3 regions of the Bacillus infantis NRRL B-14911 genome follow, and region 1 is predicted to be linked to each of the others. Evidence: riboswitches for the same ligand, from Rfam matches in the RefSeq annotation. Region 1 holds a riboswitch; each other region holds the start of a gene.
What was found. Region 1 has a riboswitch for S-adenosylmethionine ahead of N288_RS20265 (methionine ABC transporter ATP-binding protein). Riboswitches for the same ligand answer to the same signal wherever they lie in the genome.
Positions count from the first base shown of each region.

Region 2: it holds a riboswitch for S-adenosylmethionine, as region 1 does, so the genes downstream of both, N288_RS12440 (peptide ABC transporter substrate-binding protein) here and N288_RS20265 (methionine ABC transporter ATP-binding protein) in region 1, are expected to answer to the same signal.
Region 3: it holds a riboswitch for S-adenosylmethionine, as region 1 does, so the genes downstream of both, mtnK (S-methyl-5-thioribose kinase) here and N288_RS20265 (methionine ABC transporter ATP-binding protein) in region 1, are expected to answer to the same signal.

Region 1 covers NC_022524.1:4,007,210-4,012,498, reverse strand. The annotation lists gene N288_RS20280 (class I SAM-dependent methyltransferase) at 1-114, shown strand, start outside; gene N288_RS25260 (hypothetical protein) at 169-309, shown strand; gene N288_RS25890 (methyl-accepting chemotaxis protein) at 371-889, opposite strand; partial or broken gene N288_RS25885 (protoglobin family protein) at 1,133-1,687, opposite strand; gene N288_RS20270 (PAS domain-containing sensor histidine kinase) at 1,839-3,266, opposite strand; SAM riboswitch class I at 3,590-3,689, shown strand; SAM riboswitch class I at 3,817-3,919, shown strand; gene N288_RS20265 (methionine ABC transporter ATP-binding protein) at 3,996-5,027, shown strand; gene N288_RS20260 (methionine ABC transporter permease) at 5,017-5,289, shown strand, end outside.
Region 2 covers NC_022524.1:2,487,177-2,492,465, reverse strand. The annotation lists gene N288_RS24300 (phosphotransferase enzyme family protein) at 1-626, shown strand, start outside; gene N288_RS25545 (DUF6254 family protein) at 859-984, opposite strand; gene N288_RS12450 (DUF3231 family protein) at 1,186-2,199, opposite strand; SAM riboswitch class I at 2,395-2,498, shown strand; SAM riboswitch class I at 2,576-2,673, shown strand; gene N288_RS12440 (peptide ABC transporter substrate-binding protein) at 2,842-4,464, shown strand; gene N288_RS25395 (hypothetical protein) at 4,555-4,710, opposite strand; gene N288_RS24730 (YkvS family protein) at 4,882-5,058, opposite strand; gene N288_RS12435 (TetR/AcrR family transcriptional regulator) at 5,262-5,289, shown strand, end outside.
Region 3 covers NC_022524.1:1,528,383-1,533,671, forward strand. The annotation lists gene N288_RS07785 (PAS domain-containing sensor histidine kinase) at 1-1,092, shown strand, start outside; gene N288_RS07790 (DUF2087 domain-containing protein) at 1,228-1,812, shown strand; gene N288_RS07795 (GNAT family N-acetyltransferase) at 1,819-2,565, shown strand; gene mtnK (S-methyl-5-thioribose kinase) at 2,543-3,733, opposite strand; SAM riboswitch class I at 3,830-3,986, opposite strand; gene N288_RS07805 (carbon-nitrogen family hydrolase) at 4,077-4,853, opposite strand; gene N288_RS07810 (pyridoxal phosphate-dependent aminotransferase) at 4,991-5,289, shown strand, end outside.

The sequences.
Region 1 (5,289 bases):
GAGCTGAATGACAGCGAGCTGGCAGAGCTCGTGGAGCATATTGAAAGCAGGCTGACAGATGCAGGGAAAATTACGGAGCAGGATTGCTGGACCATCTGGCTCGCTGTGAAATGACAAAGTAAACGTATTGCTGTAAAATATATACAAATAAAGGCGGGGGGCGGTATTTTGAAATTCAGAATAAAGCGGAAGAAAGAAAAGAAAAAGAATAACAAGCTTGAAGTGATTGATGCTGCAATCGATCTGATAGAGCCGATATACCTTCTGTCCCGGTTTCTCATCCGTTCCCTATTTAAATTTGTGCAGTGAACAGAAAGCTATCAACATAAAAAAAGAGAAGCGGTGATGCCTATGCTTCTCTTTTGCATTTTTAAAAATTTGCCACTGTTAAGCTTAGTTCTTCAGCGGAATCGGATAATTTGGCAGCTGCACTGCTGATTTCGGAAAGAAGGCCGGTAAGAAGTTCGATGTCCTTTTCGATCTGGCGGCTTTTATCTTTGCTTTCTGTGCTTGCCGACAGGATTTCTTTGAAGACATTTCCTGTGTTTTCGATCTCTTTATTCCCGTTCACGACTATTCCATCAATGGTGCCAATCTGCGAAATCACCTCTGAAATCTGCCTGATTGTGCTGTTCAGCAGTGAGGTGATGTTAGAGGATGAGTCTTTTGTCTGTTCTGCCAGCTTTCTGACTTCATCGGCAACAACGGCAAATCCCTTTCCATGCTCGCCTGCCCTGGCCGCCTCAATGGCAGCATTAAGGGCGAGCAGATTGGTCTGGTCTGCAATGCTTGTAATCACGCCGGCAATCTCGCCGATCTGGTTCGAGGTTTTTTCCAGGCTGCTGATGGTGCTGGTAATTTCATTCACATTGCTTTTCAGCTCATGCATATTATCGACAACCCGATTCAGCTGGTCGCGGCCTTTGGATGAACGAGATTCCATTTCAGTCGAAGAAGCGGCGCCATCTTTTGCATTGCCGGATATCTGACGGGACTGATGCACAATCTGTTCTACAGAAGCGCCTGTCTGCTCTGACATGGCAGCCAGATTTTCAACGATTTCCCCGACATAGCTTTTCAGCTCGACCTTCGCTTGATTCTCCCTTTCGGCTGAGAATGCTTCCATCGTCTGCTGCATGATGGAAATGCATAGCTGGATTTCAAGATTGAAAATCTTCGCCATCGCAAAAGTCACGCGGCTTTGATCTTTCGATGACAGTTCCAGCTCCTGCAGGACAATTTCCAAGATGTTTTTCATAAGCAGCTGGTAAATGGACATATACCAGTGAATCTGCACCCCGATCTGCACATAAGCTTTTGCTGCTGTTCTGCGGCGTTCAACGAATTCGCCGTCAACTATGCCATTGAACAGACTGAGGATATACTGCTGGCTCATCTCTGTAGTCACGCCAATTTTCGAAATATCGGTTATTTTCCTGACATCCTCTTGTTCATAAGTGAGAAGTTTATTGTAAACGGCGCTGATATGCTTTTCGGCAATCGGGCGCACTGCCCGCAAAATAGCCAAATCTTCTTTTGTCAGGCCCATCACTTCAATCTGAAGCTTTAAATCCTGATCAAATTCAGTTTCCTGTACTGCATGTTCCAGTTCTTTCTGAATCAGGCTTTCAAGGTCAAACGATTTCGGTTTTGCTGTTTTCGTAAAAAGCACTTGAAACACTCCCATTTTCTATATCTATTATCCTGCTTTATATCGGCAATATAGGGGAAGTTTTTACTATTGTTTAAACAGAAGTACAATTGTTTTCAAGAAGGTCTGCAGCGAGAAGCTGGAGCAGAATCAAAAAAGCCCCGGGCAGGAACGCCGGAGGCTTCAATCAGACCACAGGAATCAGCAGTTTCACGATGGTTCCTTCATTTTCTTTGCTTGTTATATATATATTCCCGCCGTGGCTCTTAATGATCCGGTTGCAGATCATGAGCCCCAGGCCTGTCCCCTTTTCCTTCGTGCTGTAGAACGGTTCACCGAGCTTCGGCAGCCTTTCCTCGGGAATGCCGATCCCTTCATCCTTCACGCTGATCATCGCAAAGCTGTTATCCTGCCTGACCTCAATGCTGATTTTTCCGCCATGGGGCATGGCTTCAATTGAATTCTTGATCACATTGATAAGCACCTGCTTGATTTTATCGATTTCACAGCGGACGCTGATTTCAGATAGAGAGTATTTTACATCTATCATGATGTTATAGATAAGCGCCTGTGTGTTTAAAAGGGTGACGACACTCTTGACTATATTCACCAGATTGGTTTCCTGAGCCTCTGTCACAACAGGCTTGGCGAGGACAAGGAGGTCATTGACGATTTCTTCAATCCGTTCGAGTTCGGAAAGGATTACATCTGCATATTTTTCTGTTTTACGCTCTGTAAGAAGCTGGGTAAAGCCTTTGATGGCGGTAAGGGGATTTCTGATTTCATGGGCGATTCCTGCTGCAAGCTGCCCGACGACAGAGAGCTTTTCTGCATTATGAAGCTTTTCTTCGGTCTTTTTCTGGCCGGTGACGTCTTTGATGATGATCTGGAAAAGCTTCCGGTTCTTAAAAACGGTGGGGATCAGCTGGATAGCGGCCTTCCGGGTGTTCCCGTCACTCCTGATGATATTCAATTCAAAAGAGACAGTCTGATTCGCCTGGTAAAAATCCTTCAGATAGCCATGATCAGAAGGTGAAACATAGTCATACAAAGAAGCGCCTATAATTTCCTTGCTTGAAGTAAAGCCGAACACCTTCTTGCCTTCATCATTCATGTAGGTCCATATGCCTTTCTCGGTTGTCATGCCAATGGTATCCCTGCTGTATTCGACAAGGAAACGGTACTTTTCCTGGGTTTCCATGTTTTCTTCTTCCATATTGACGCGCTCGGTCATATCTCTTGATATGCACATGGCTTCCTGGCCGTCGCCGAGTGTGCTGATGCTGGTCTCCAGCCAGATATAGTCGCCTTCCTTGCGGCGGAACCGGAATGAAATGCGTGAGCTGCTGCCCGGGGATAGCCCGCGGAATTCTTTTTTGAGGATTTCTTTATCTTGGGGGTGGCAGTAGGCCAGAATGCAGTCCTTGTACAGTTCCTCTTGTGAATAGCCCAAAAGGGTGCTGCAGGATGGGGAAACATATAAAAAGATGCCTTCTTTTGTATGCCTTGAAATCAGGTCTGCCGAATGCTTCAGAGCCAGTTCGAGATTCTTTGCTTCAACTTTGTCCACAAATAATTCAGATTGATAGTCTCTGTTTGTTGCAATCAAAACCATTCTCCCTCCCGGAATGCAGTTCAATTTGCTCTTTTCCACTATTATACAATAGACAAGCGGGCATAAATATAGGAGTAAACTCCCTCTTCTTGTGTGAAGACTGGGGAGAATGTTGATAAGGGGAGGAAAAAATGTGGAAAACCTCCTTTATCCACAGCAGATGGAGTTTTTTTTTTTAAAAACTCTCCAAAAATAAGTAAGGGTTTTCAAAAATTGTGGATAAGAATTTTTATCCGAAAAATTTAAAAAAGGGTTTGACAGAACTTTGAAACGCGTGTAAAGTAAAAAACAATTAATCAAGCAAATAAACTTAATACGATAGCTTCTTATCCAGAGAGGTAGAGGGACTGGCCCTATGACACCTCGGCAGCGGACTGATGAACCGTGCCAATTCCAGCAGGCAGATTGCCTGAAAGATAAGAAGAGGACGAACGCCTATTATTCTGCCCTCTTCTTTTTGAAGAGGGCTTTCTTGTTTTCCGGAATAAAAGTGCGTGATGCTGCATAGCTATTGTGTTAAAACCAATTAATTTTATAGGAAAACCATAATTTCTTATCCAGAGAGGCAGAGGGACTGGCCCAATGAAGCCTCGGCAGCGGACTCTTATGAGTACTGTGCCAATTCCAGCAGGTGTGAGCCTGGGAGATAAGAAGAGCGGATGCTGATGATGCATGCCCTCTTCTGTTCTCAGAAGAGGGTTTTTTATTTGATATGGAGGGTGAAGCAAAATGATAGAATTTCAGGATCTCAGAAAGGTGTATGAAAGCGGCGGGCAGCAGGTTGCCGCGCTCAACGGGATTGATCTAGCAATAGAAAGAGGAGAAATTTTTGGTGTCATCGGCTTTAGCGGAGCGGGAAAAAGCTCGCTGATCCGCTGTGTGAATCTGCTCGAAAGGCCGACCTCGGGCAAGGTGATCGTCGATGGCCATGATCTAACCTCGCTTTCGCCCAAAGAGGTGAGGGAAGTTAAACGGAATATCGGCATGGTGTTCCAGCATTTCAATCTGCTCAACTCAAAAACGGTGTTCGCCAATGTAGCCATGCCGCTCACACTGGCAAAGCTGCCGAAAGAGCAGATCCGCAAACGGGTCGCTGAACTGCTTGAGTTTGTCGGCCTTGCCGATAAAGCGGATAAATATCCGGATCAGCTTTCAGGCGGCCAGAAGCAAAGGGTCGGGATTGCCAGGGCGCTTGCGACACAGCCATCGATTCTTCTGTGCGATGAAGCGACATCGGCCCTTGATCCACAGACGACGAGCAGCATCCTTCAGCTTTTGAAAAAAATTAATGCAGAATACAACATCACCATCCTGATCATTACCCATGAAATGACGGTCATCAGGGAAATTTGCGACAGGGTGGCAGTGATCGAGGCAGGAAAAATCATTGAAGAAGGGTCAGTGTTCAATGTATTCTCGGCGCCGAAAACACAGACGGCCCAGAACTTTGTCAGCTCTGTCATGAATGATTCAATCCCTGATTCTCTAAAGCAGCTTGTAGAGAAAAACGATGGAAAGGAAAGGATCTTCCGGATCAATTTCGTCGGCGAGTCAGCCGGACAGCCGCTGCTTTCCAGACTTGCCAAGAAGTTCGATATTGATATCAACGTGCTGTTCGGGAATATAACCGAGCTTCAGGGAATCCCTTTTGGAAACCTTGTTGTCGAGTTCCAGGGAACCGACCAGGAAGTGCAGCGCGCGCTTATGTATATTCATCAGGAAAAAGTCTCAATCAAGGAAGTGAAAGCACATGCTAGTTGATCACACGCAAATCATAGAAGCACTCATCGAAACCATTCAAATGGTGGCTTTCTCGCTTCTTTTCTCAACCATCCTCGGATTGCCGCTGGGCATCCTGCTGGTTATTACGAGAAAAGGCCATCTGCTGGAGAATCTGCCCGTTTTTAACGTGCTGAATGGGATCATTAACATATTCCGCTCTGTTCCATTCATCATCCTGATGGTCGCAATCATCCCGGTGACGCGCCTTTTAGTAGGCACCTCAATCGGAACGGCGGCTGCT
Region 2 (5,289 bases), 1.5 Mb from region 1:
ACTTCAAGGCTGACGAAGTACTGATATCTGAAAAAGCACCACAGCTGCTGGCATCATCCATTGCGGCTTTTCATGCTGAAATGAAAGAAATCGAACTTGGCTATCCGGAGAAGGAACTTTATAAAACTGTCTATGGTTTTGCTGTCCCTGAGGTGGTGAAAAGCCCATTAGCAAGGGGGGATTCTATCAGAGAGATTATTGCTGCTGTAGAGCCGGCTGTCAGAAGTATGTCTGACACACTTCCCAGGCAGCTGATTCATCGCGATGCACATTTTTATAACATTCTTTTTGATGAAGGCAGGTTTTCAGGCATGATCGATTTTGAAATCGCTGAAGTAAACCACCGAATTTTTGATATTTGCTATTGTGCGACCAGTGTATTATGCGAAATCTTTGGTGATGAAGAAAAAAGGGAACAGTGGGTGCTGTTTTCAAAAATGCTTTTCAAGTACTATGATGAAACAATCGGTCTGACGGCTCTTGAAAAGAAGTATTTTGGGGAGATGCTGCTCTGCATCCAGCTGATCTTTATGGCTTATTTTTCAAGAGATAAGGAATTGTTCAGCTTGAATGCTGAAATGCTTGTCTGGATTTATGAAAGGCGGTGTGAATGGCAGCAGTTATAGATCAGGTTTGCTCCCAATAGCCAGTTACAGCACAGGCTATCAAGAGAAAAGGGCGTTATTAGCAAGTTTTGGGATTTATTAGCAACTTTTTCAGTTTATTAGCAACTTAAACCATATATTAGCAACTTTTCGATTTTACTAGCATCTTTCCCAGTTTATTAGCAACTTCAGCGCCAGAAAGGAAATGTAAAGTCTAAATAAAGGCCCGGGACTATGTCCCGGACCCTTTCTTTCAGGAGCGTCCGCCTTTGCCGGGTTCATCAGCCAGCTGATCAAATGATTTAACCTTACCATGCGGATGCTGAGTTTCTTTTCTCTGCCGCCACTGTCTTTCTTCCTGCTTTTTAGACTGTGTCATGAGAAGCCCTCCTCTCATTGGTATCCTTTTTAGATTTGCCTGATGTCCCTTTTTCAGTCTTAAAACTTTCTCCCAGCTGGAGTCTTGGGTATATTTTGTCCAGGTTCCTTAATTGCTTATCTGCTGGTATAATCCGGTTGTATTCAATCATGGAAGCAAACGAAAAAAGAACAGCACAAACCCCAGCTTTTAAAGATGGGGTCAGGGTGTTCCTTTTTTAGCCAATGCATCACGGTCTGTCGTTCCGGGAGGCTGCTCCAGCCAGCCGTGCTTGATCATAATGTCTGCTCCGCTTTTAGCATACAGGGCAATCTCAACGGCTAGCCGCTGATAGCTGGCTGCTACATCAGTACGCTGGCTTGCAACGCCTGCTGTAGCATAATTTCCGGACCCGGTTGCACTTAACAAAGACATATGAAACATCATCAGCTTATCGGAAAATACCTGCTTAGTTGTATCGTATACGGCTATATTAGGTGAACCTACAGCCTGTATATTGCTTTCCAGCAGAATCTTCGTAAAAATGCCAACATGCTTTTGGGAAATTTCTTTTCCTCTCAGCATAAATTCCTGTACTTCTTTCAGCCGAGCTGTTTGTGCAAAAGCTGCGGCAATCTGCAGCCCGATGGAATTTGTCTGTATATTCACGGTCAGATGAGAAATTTCCACCGCATTCAAAGGTCTTTTAGTCGCAAAGGGGTTCAGGCCGCTTAAATATTTCTTTGTATCCACATAATCCGTTTCATGCGGATACGAGATGTAGGGAGCTCTTATGTAAATCCCTTTTTCAAGCATCAGGTTTGTAGTCATATTGTAGAGCAAGGCTGTTTCTGCCAATCCTTCGGTAAAGAATTTCCTTATATCATTTCTGGCGCACATAGCAAGCATGCCGCTGTAAGCAAGCATTCCCGCTTTTGCCATATGGTTGATATATGCCAGGCAGAAGGTGTCTGAAAACAGACTAGGAGCATCAGGATTGACATCGCCTCCGCCGAAGCCATTCGGAACAGCCATTTTTTCTTCTTTGAAAAGGGGTTCCAGGTATTGCAGGTGGCTGGTCGAAAGATCAATGGCAAATTGGAGGGCAGCGCCAATTTCAGCTTCTGTTGCATGGGTAATCATATAGCCAAGAACACATTTTGACATGCTGTCATTCATATAAGTAGTCCAGAGCATCGCGATTTCTGCCGATGTAAGGGGGGTTTTCTGGTCCATAGGAAGACTCCTTCAATCAGTATGAAAATAGTGTTTGCAATTTAGGGAGGAATTATAAGGCAGGAACTATCCTAATTATGTCTTTAGCCCTTCTGTTGTTTGAAAATATAGAAAAGTAGAACTTTTATCTTTTCTGTTGACGAAATTTTCTAAATTGGTTATTCTTAGTGCACCGAAAAATTATATATCTATAATTTCTTATCAAGAGAGACGGAGGGGTATGGCCCGAAGAAGTCTCGGCAGCAGGTTCATCCGGACACTGTGCCAAATCCATCAGGCAAAGGCCTGGCAGATAAGAAGGGATCTTGTTCATACATACTGTCCTCTTCTATCTGCAGAAGGGGCTTTTTTATTTCTGCCAGCTAAAAAACTATATCACTTATCCAGAGAGGCGGAGGGACTGGCCCGATGAAGCCTCGGCAGCAGGTCTGTTGACACTGTGCCAATTCCACCGGTATACCGGAAAGATAAGCAGAGACCATTCCTCTCAGCTGTCTTTGCCGGGAGGTTTTTTAGTATGGTAAAGAAGTAAAGGATATTTTCGGAATAAGCCATAAAGGACGGGGGGATTGCTAATTTAAATCTTAGTATTTTAATATGATAAATCGATTTAGAGCGCTAAAATAAAAGGAGGATAAAATTATGAAAAAATTATCACTGGTATCGCTGGCCATCCTGCTGTTTGCGCTGGCTGTTCTTGCAGGGTGCAGCAATGGTGAAGAAGGATCAGCATCCGGAGAAAATGACGTTGAACAAGTATTGAATGCCAATCTTGGAGGGGAGCCGTATACCCTTGATCCTGCTTTTGCATCTGATACAACTTCCTTCTGGGTGATCGATAACTTATATGAAGGCTTATACCGCTATGATAAAGACGGAAATGCAGTGGAAGGGGCAGCCAGCAAGGTTGATGTTTCAGAAGACGGTAAAATATATACCTTCACAATCAGGGACGGGCAGAAGTGGTCCAATGGAGATCCGCTGACAGCAAAGGATTTTGAGTTTGCATGGAAAAGGGTCCTGAATCCTGAAACAGGCGCCTATGATCCTTCTAGCTTTTTTTACATAAAAGGGGCTGAAGAATATAACAGGGAAAATGGTTCTGTGGAAGATGTAGGAATTACTGCAGAAGACGATCATACCCTGAAGGTGGAGCTGGACACCCCGATCAAGTTCTTTCCGAAAGTACTGATGGGACAGGGCTTCATGCCGGTGAACCAGAAAACAGTCGAAGCAGACGAAAACTGGGCTGCAGGGCCGGAAACCATTGTGACCAATGGCGCTTATACACTCGGCAAATGGGAACATAATAATCTTCTTACTCTGAAAAAGAACAGCCAATACTGGAACAGTAAAGATATTACTATTGAATCCGTAAACTTTAAAATGGTGGCTGATGCCAACACCGAATATCAGATGTATAAATCAGGCGATATTGATTTGATCAAGAATCTTGCCGCCGATGCGATAGATATCGAAAAGGGGGGCAAGGAATTTATCAACTCTCCGCAATTCAGTGTCTATACATATACATTCAATGTAAATGAAGAGCCTTTCAATAACAGTAAAATCCGCAAAGCTTTCAGCCTGGCAATCGACCGTGAAGCTATCACAAAAAACATTTCTAAAGGCGGCGAAGAGCCAGCCTACGGCTATGTGGGCTACGGTGTGGAAGGGCCGTCAGGGAAGGACTTCCGGGATGAGAAGAAACCTTACTACTCTTTTGATGCGGACGAAGCAAAAGAATTGCTTGCAGAAGGAATGAAGGAAGAAGGCTGGAAGGAGCTTCCTTCTGTAACCCTGAAATATAATTCAGAAGGAAACCACAAGAAGATTGCCGAAGCTCTGCAGGAAATGTTCAAGGTGAACCTTGGGGTTGAAGTGAAGCTGGAGAACCAGGAATGGAAAACATTCATAGATACTTTCAAGCAGAAAAACTTCCAGGCGGCGCGCATGGGCTGGGTAGGGGACTTCCTGGATCCGTACCCTGTTCTGGATCTGTACAGCTCAGGCAGTTCCAGCAACTTTACAAACTGGTCCAATCCTGAATTTGACAAGCTGCTTGACCAGTCACTGACAGAGCAGGACGAAGCAAAGCGATTTGAACTGCTGCATCAGGCTGAATCTGTCCTGATGGATGAGATGCCGATCATCCCAATCTACTTTTCTTCTCAGAATGCGGTTGTAAAAGAAAATATTAAGGGAATCCGGTTCAGCCCGCTCAATAATCCGGATTTCAGATATGCTGAAAAGGTTTCTGAATAAGTCTGCACAAAAGGAGCCGGTATACCGGCTCCTTTTACAAGGTGAAAATTCCTATGTGAGTATAAAAAACAGCCTTCATCAGGCTGCAGGTTAAGAGGAAGCGGCGGGCATATTGGAAGCTGGCAGAGCAATGATTTTGCCGCCGATCTGGATATGAACGGTATCTTTGTAAATAGCCTTTACAATCCCTTTTAGCAAAACAGGTGAATCTACCGCTAATTTCTTTGAGTCTTTGCTGATTTCCATGCCAGAATCCTCCCAGGGTATGAATTTTGATCAATTGGCAGAATGATTAAACATATAAATCAATTCTACCTTTATAGCTTAAATCCTGCGTATTTTTTCATGTAAAAGCAAATAAACTCAGCAGCTTTTTTTCTATTAATATCTTCGGCCGCCATTATACATATCACGCTTTCAGACAATCTTGTAATTTTTATGCGATACAACCGTTATTGGTGTATCAATTTTTAACAGCAGTGCATCCTCATCGCTTATTTGGACAAGAACGCTTTCTTCTTTAACCTTCACAACCGTTCCGGTAATGGTAAGGTCATGCCTTTTAAATCTGATTGTATCTCCCTCTTTTGCCATATGTGTGACCCCTTATCGTTAAATTTTCAATCAGTAAAAAAACTTTGACGTAAGGACTATCCTAGTGAAATTAAGTTCATTATTGCACCATAAAAAACCCCTGTCAAACAATAAGGTGAACTTCAGTTCATGTTTTTTTGCTACCTGATTTTAAGCTCTCTGCTATGTTCTTTATATGATATGATGAGTTTGGAGGTGAGCCTATGGCGGATAAAAGTGCCGGCCCGTTTC
Region 3 (5,289 bases), 2.4 Mb from region 1:
CATAAAATGGAAGAAGAACTGCGGGAAAGCGAAAGGAAATTCCGCAGCATTTTTGAAGGTGCCCTGGAGGGGCTGATACTGTGGGATGAAAACTTTACCATTGTCGATATCAATGCTTCAGGAGAAAGAATGCTGCAGATGAGTCAGCATGAAATTGTGGGACAGTCCCTGCTTGCGCTGCTGAATGATTGTAATATAACAGAAGAGGAGCTGCGCATGCATCTGGAGGAACTGTCAGGCAGCGGCCAATCCAACGGGACGATTTCTTATATTTTGAAATCCGGCAGAAAAATGCATTTTGAGTTCTCTTTGAAGCAAAATGTCTTCTCAGGGCTCAGCCTGACGACTTTTAAGGATATTACAGAGAAGCTGGAGATGGAGGACCAGCTGAAGAAGTCTGATACACTGAATGTGATTGGGCAATTAGCAGCGGGAATCGCCCATGAGATCAGAAATCCAATGACAGCTTTGAAAGGGTTCATTCAGCTTCTGGAAGACAGTGCAGGGAGCGGAAATTCCATGTACTTCAATATTATTACCTCTGAACTGCAGAGAATCGACTCCATTATAAATGAATTCCTGATTCTGGCGAAGCCACAGGCCATTCAGTATGTCGAGAAAGATATTATCCAGCTGATGAAAGAGACAGTTGAGCTCCTGACTGCCCAGGCAGTTCTCCATAATGTCCAGTTCAGGACAGATTATGCCAAGAACCTTCCCCTGGTCTTCTGTGAGCCGAACCAATTGAAGAAAGTGTTCATAAATATTATTAAGAATGCGATTGAAGTGATGCCAAAGGGCGGAATCATTACCATTTGCATTCAAAAAAACAGGACAGGGAGCATCCGGATTTCCATAAGGGATGAGGGATCCGGCATTCCGCCGGAAAAATTGCGAAAGCTGGGAGAGCCGTTTTATACAACGAAAGAACGGGGGACCGGGCTGGGCTTAATGGTCACATATAAAATAATTGAAGAGCATGAAGGTAATATTGAAGTGGAAAGCAAAATGGGGGAAGGAACCGTTTTTCATATCGATCTCCCCATAAAGCGGGGCGGGTACCAGGATCCAGGCGGCATTTTTACTTTATAGCAAAAAAGAAATACCGATTGTTCAAATTTGTATCATTCAGCAGAATGATGCATTTTTTTTGCAAAAGAATTGACTGCTGTATTCTAATTTGATATAAATCTAATTAGACATACATCAAATTTGGAGGCTGATCTCATGCAGTTAGACAGACTGGTGGCATTTCATAAAACGATGGGCGACCCTGCCAGAATACGGATTATAGCACTATTATCGAATGGGCCTCTGCATGGCCAGGCAATTGCAGGCAAATTGGGCCTTACTCCCCCGACGATCACCCATCATTTAAACAAGCTAAAAGCTATTAATAGCATCTATCAGCGCCGTGATAAAAACACCATCTATTATTACTTGAATGAATCGGTTATCAAACAGCAGGCAGAGGTTCTCATTAACCTGTTTGATAAAAAGGAAGGAGAGATGGAAGAAATGCTGGAAATGCATAATGAGAAACAAAAGGTTATCGAAAATTTCATCACAAAAGAAGGGAAGCTCAAGAATATACCGGCACAGCGCAAGAAAAAGCTGTTTATCTTTGAGCATATTGCTTCAGGTCTGAAAATGGGAAAGAAATATCCTGAAAAAGAGCTTAATGAGTATATAAAGAAATTCCATGAAGACTATGCGACGATCAGGAGAGAATTTATCGTCAATCATTTCATGTACAGGGAAAACAGCGTTTATGAGTTGAACCCCCGTGAAATGTGGGCTAAGCCGGAGTAGCTTGATATGGCCTATATGTATGAGCATATACCTGGAACTGATTTTGTCCCAGTCTTTGCTTCGGCTGTTCTTGATGGCCTTATACCAGGTGAGGTACAGGAGAGGCAAGGAAGTCTGCTGATATCCCTCACCAGCGGCATCCACTATGCCGCGGGACGAGCGGGAGAAGGGTCATTTGACCTGCTGGCAGGAAAATTGGATGAAGCAGAGAAAAATGGGAGGCGGTTCACACTTTTTTCCGGCTCTGCCGAACTGGATCAATTCATATCCGGCCAGTTTGGAGAGAGGCTCAATAAGCATCACCGCCATTCCTTTCAAAATTTTTCGCCGGTTCCTAAACTGTCTACCAAAAGCAGCGAAGTCTCCTTTTTTCCGCTGGATAGGGAGTCAGCAGGTGAATATCCTGAGTTCCGAATGGATTATTTCAGCACATACTGGGGATCCATTGAGCATTTTCTGAGATCCGGATTCGGCATCAGGGTGCTGATGGGAGAGCAGGCAGCCGGTGAATGTGTTTCTATATTCAGGAGCAATGAATTTGCCGAAATGGATATCCATATAGCAGAAAGTGCCAGGGGAAAGGGGCTGGGAGCCATGCTTGCTGCGAGATTCATTAAAACTGCCCTGGGAAAAAATCTGCAGCCGCGCTGGGATTGCAGCGCGGCCAATCTGGCAAGTAAGAAGCTTGCAGAAAAACTGGGTTTTTCTGAACCTGCGGAATACCTTGTTTTCACCCTGCCGAAACAAGGCTGACAATCCTGCATAAATCCTTTGCATCTGCGATTTCCCTGCGCTGAAGGATCAGGTTTCTCCCTGCAGCCAGTGCAGCTCTCTTGGCAGCCAGGCGCGCCTTTTTGTCTTCTATCCCGTCAAGGTCAGCAACATGGGCCAGTCCGATTGTCCTTCTTATCAGCTCACAGCCTGCAAAACCAACCGCATCTTCCCAATATTTCTGAAGCACAGCGGATAGAAAACCTTCTGTTCCAGCAAAAGGATCTTTATTATCCTTCTGCCATAAAAGAGAGAAATCATCTGAGAAAGTTCCCCAGAATGTTTCAATATGATGATCTATAAGTCTCGTTTTCTCAGGATTGGCGATAGACTGGAATAACAGATTGGCAATCACCTGTCCGATATCAAAACCTGCAGGGCCGTAGAAAGCAAATTCCGGGTCGATGACTTTTGTCTCCGCATCGGAAGCAAAGATGCTTCCTGTATGCAAATCACCGTGAAGCAGCGCCTCCGCTTCATTTAAGAAAATTTTCCTGAGGCGCGCTGCCTCGAGTTTCAATACTGAATCAGCCCATAAGGCTTCTGCATCGCCTTTCAGCTCTTCTTCAAAATCATTGGTCGGGCTATTGAAATAAGGATCTGCAAATATCAGGTCTTCCGTAATTTTGCACAGCTCCGGGTTGTAAAAATCTTTGGCAAGCTTTTTCTTATCAGCCTGAAGAAGGCCGTAGTCCGAGGTATAGAACAAAGTTCTTGCCAGGTAGTTTCCAAGATGGCCGGAAAGCAGCGGATATTCTTTTCCAGAGATCAGCCCTGTACGGCTGATCTCCAGGTGTGAAAGATCTTCCATCACAGTCACCGCGAGCTCTTCATCATTGTAGAAAACTTCCGGCACAAAATCCGGAGCAAGCTTTTTAAAAAGTTTAAGCGCTTCTGCTTCAATAGCAGCCCTTTTCAAGGTCAGCGGCCAGCTTTCGCCTACTACCTTGGCAAAAGGGAGAGCCTGCTTGATAATCAGGCTTTTTCCTGTCCCGTTTTCCTTGATCCTAAAGACAAGGTTAAGATTTCCGTCGCCTATTTCTTCCGTGGCTAAAGATGCATTTCCGGGAAACTGGCCAAGGCTTACAGCGAGTTCCGCGGCTGTTTTTTCTGTCAGCGGAGCATATTTATTTTTTACGAGTGTCATCATTTTTCCCTCCTGAATTTGGAGGCTTTATTTATCCATCAGGACATAAAAAAGCCTCTTTCTCATGCTGAAAGAGGCTTGAAGTATTGAGCTTCGCACCTCTTATCTGCCAGAAAGCCAAGCTTTCTGCTGGAATTAGCACCGTGCCTTATGGAGGAATTCTCCGGCGCAAGGATTGCGCCCCATCTCACGATGGAATTACGGTCGGTTGCTGGGCATCATCGGGCCAAGTCCCTCTGCCTGCTCTTGATAAGAGAATATAAGTTTGTATAAACGGCTGCCGCCAGCCATTTGAAAAAATAGTAACAGCGGCATATGTTTTCTGTCAATAAAAATTTAAAAAATTCTAATAGAATTCAGGTTTGCGGTCCGTAAAAACTGGGATGCGTGCCCTCACTTCCTCTACAAGCCTGAGGTCGAGATCTGCTGAAAGGATTTCTTCGTGCTCTGAAGCCTCTGCAACGACTTCGCCCCATGGATTGATGATGATGGAGTGGCCGGCAAATTGATTGGCCGGATCAGATCCGGCCCTGTTGCAGGCAACCACATAGCATTGATTTTCAATGGCTCTTGCAATCAGCAGCGCGCGCCAATGGGCGAGGCGGGGCAGGGGCCATTCAGCCACGACGAAAATGGCTTCTGCTCCTTCAAGTGCATGCTTGCGGATCCATTCAGGAAAACGGATATCGTAGCAGATAAAGCCGGCCATGGGATGGCCATTCAGATTGAAAGAAGCATCCCCGCTCCCGGGTGACAGGTGGAGATGTTCATCCATCAGTTGAAAAAGGTGCAGCTTGCTGTATTGGTGCAGGAGTTCACCTGTGCTGCTGACTGCAAGCAGGGTGTTGAAAACACCATCCTCTGTTTTATTTGCGACGCTTCCTCCAATGAAGGCAGCATGATGCTTATGGGCCATAGTCTGCAAAAACCGGATGCTTGATTCTGCGTGCCTGTCCCCGATTTCTTCCAGTCGGGTTAAATCATAGCCCGTTGTCCACAGCTCAGGCAGCACGATGATATCGGGATTGTCTTTGCTTGCGCGCTCGATCAGCGTTTCAGCTTTTTCGTAATTTTTCTCAGGGCTGCCAAAGGAGATGTCCATTTGGATGCAGGATATTTTCATAGGGTAAACCTCCGTATGCAAAGGATAAAATGATAAAATTGCAGAATATTTCTTTACTTCCTGCCTTTTACGTTATATCTTTGTCATTGGTTTTTCAAATAAAAATTTAATCCACATGTAAAGCAGGTGACTATGTGATGAAAATATTTCCTCAATCTGAACTGTTGCAAAGTCTGCCAAAGCAGTTCTTTGCAACATTGGTGCAAAAAGCAGCCAGGTATGCCGGGCAGGGGCATGATGTCATCAATCTTGGCCAGGGAAACCCTGACAGGCCCACACCGCCGCATATCGTCAGGAAACTTCAGGAAGCAGCCGAAAATCCCCTTAATCATAAATATTCCCCTTTTCGCGGTCAGCACAGCCTGAAAGCTGCAGCAGCTGAATTTTACAAAAGGGAATATGGTGTGGACCTTGATCCGGAAAAGGAAATAGCTAT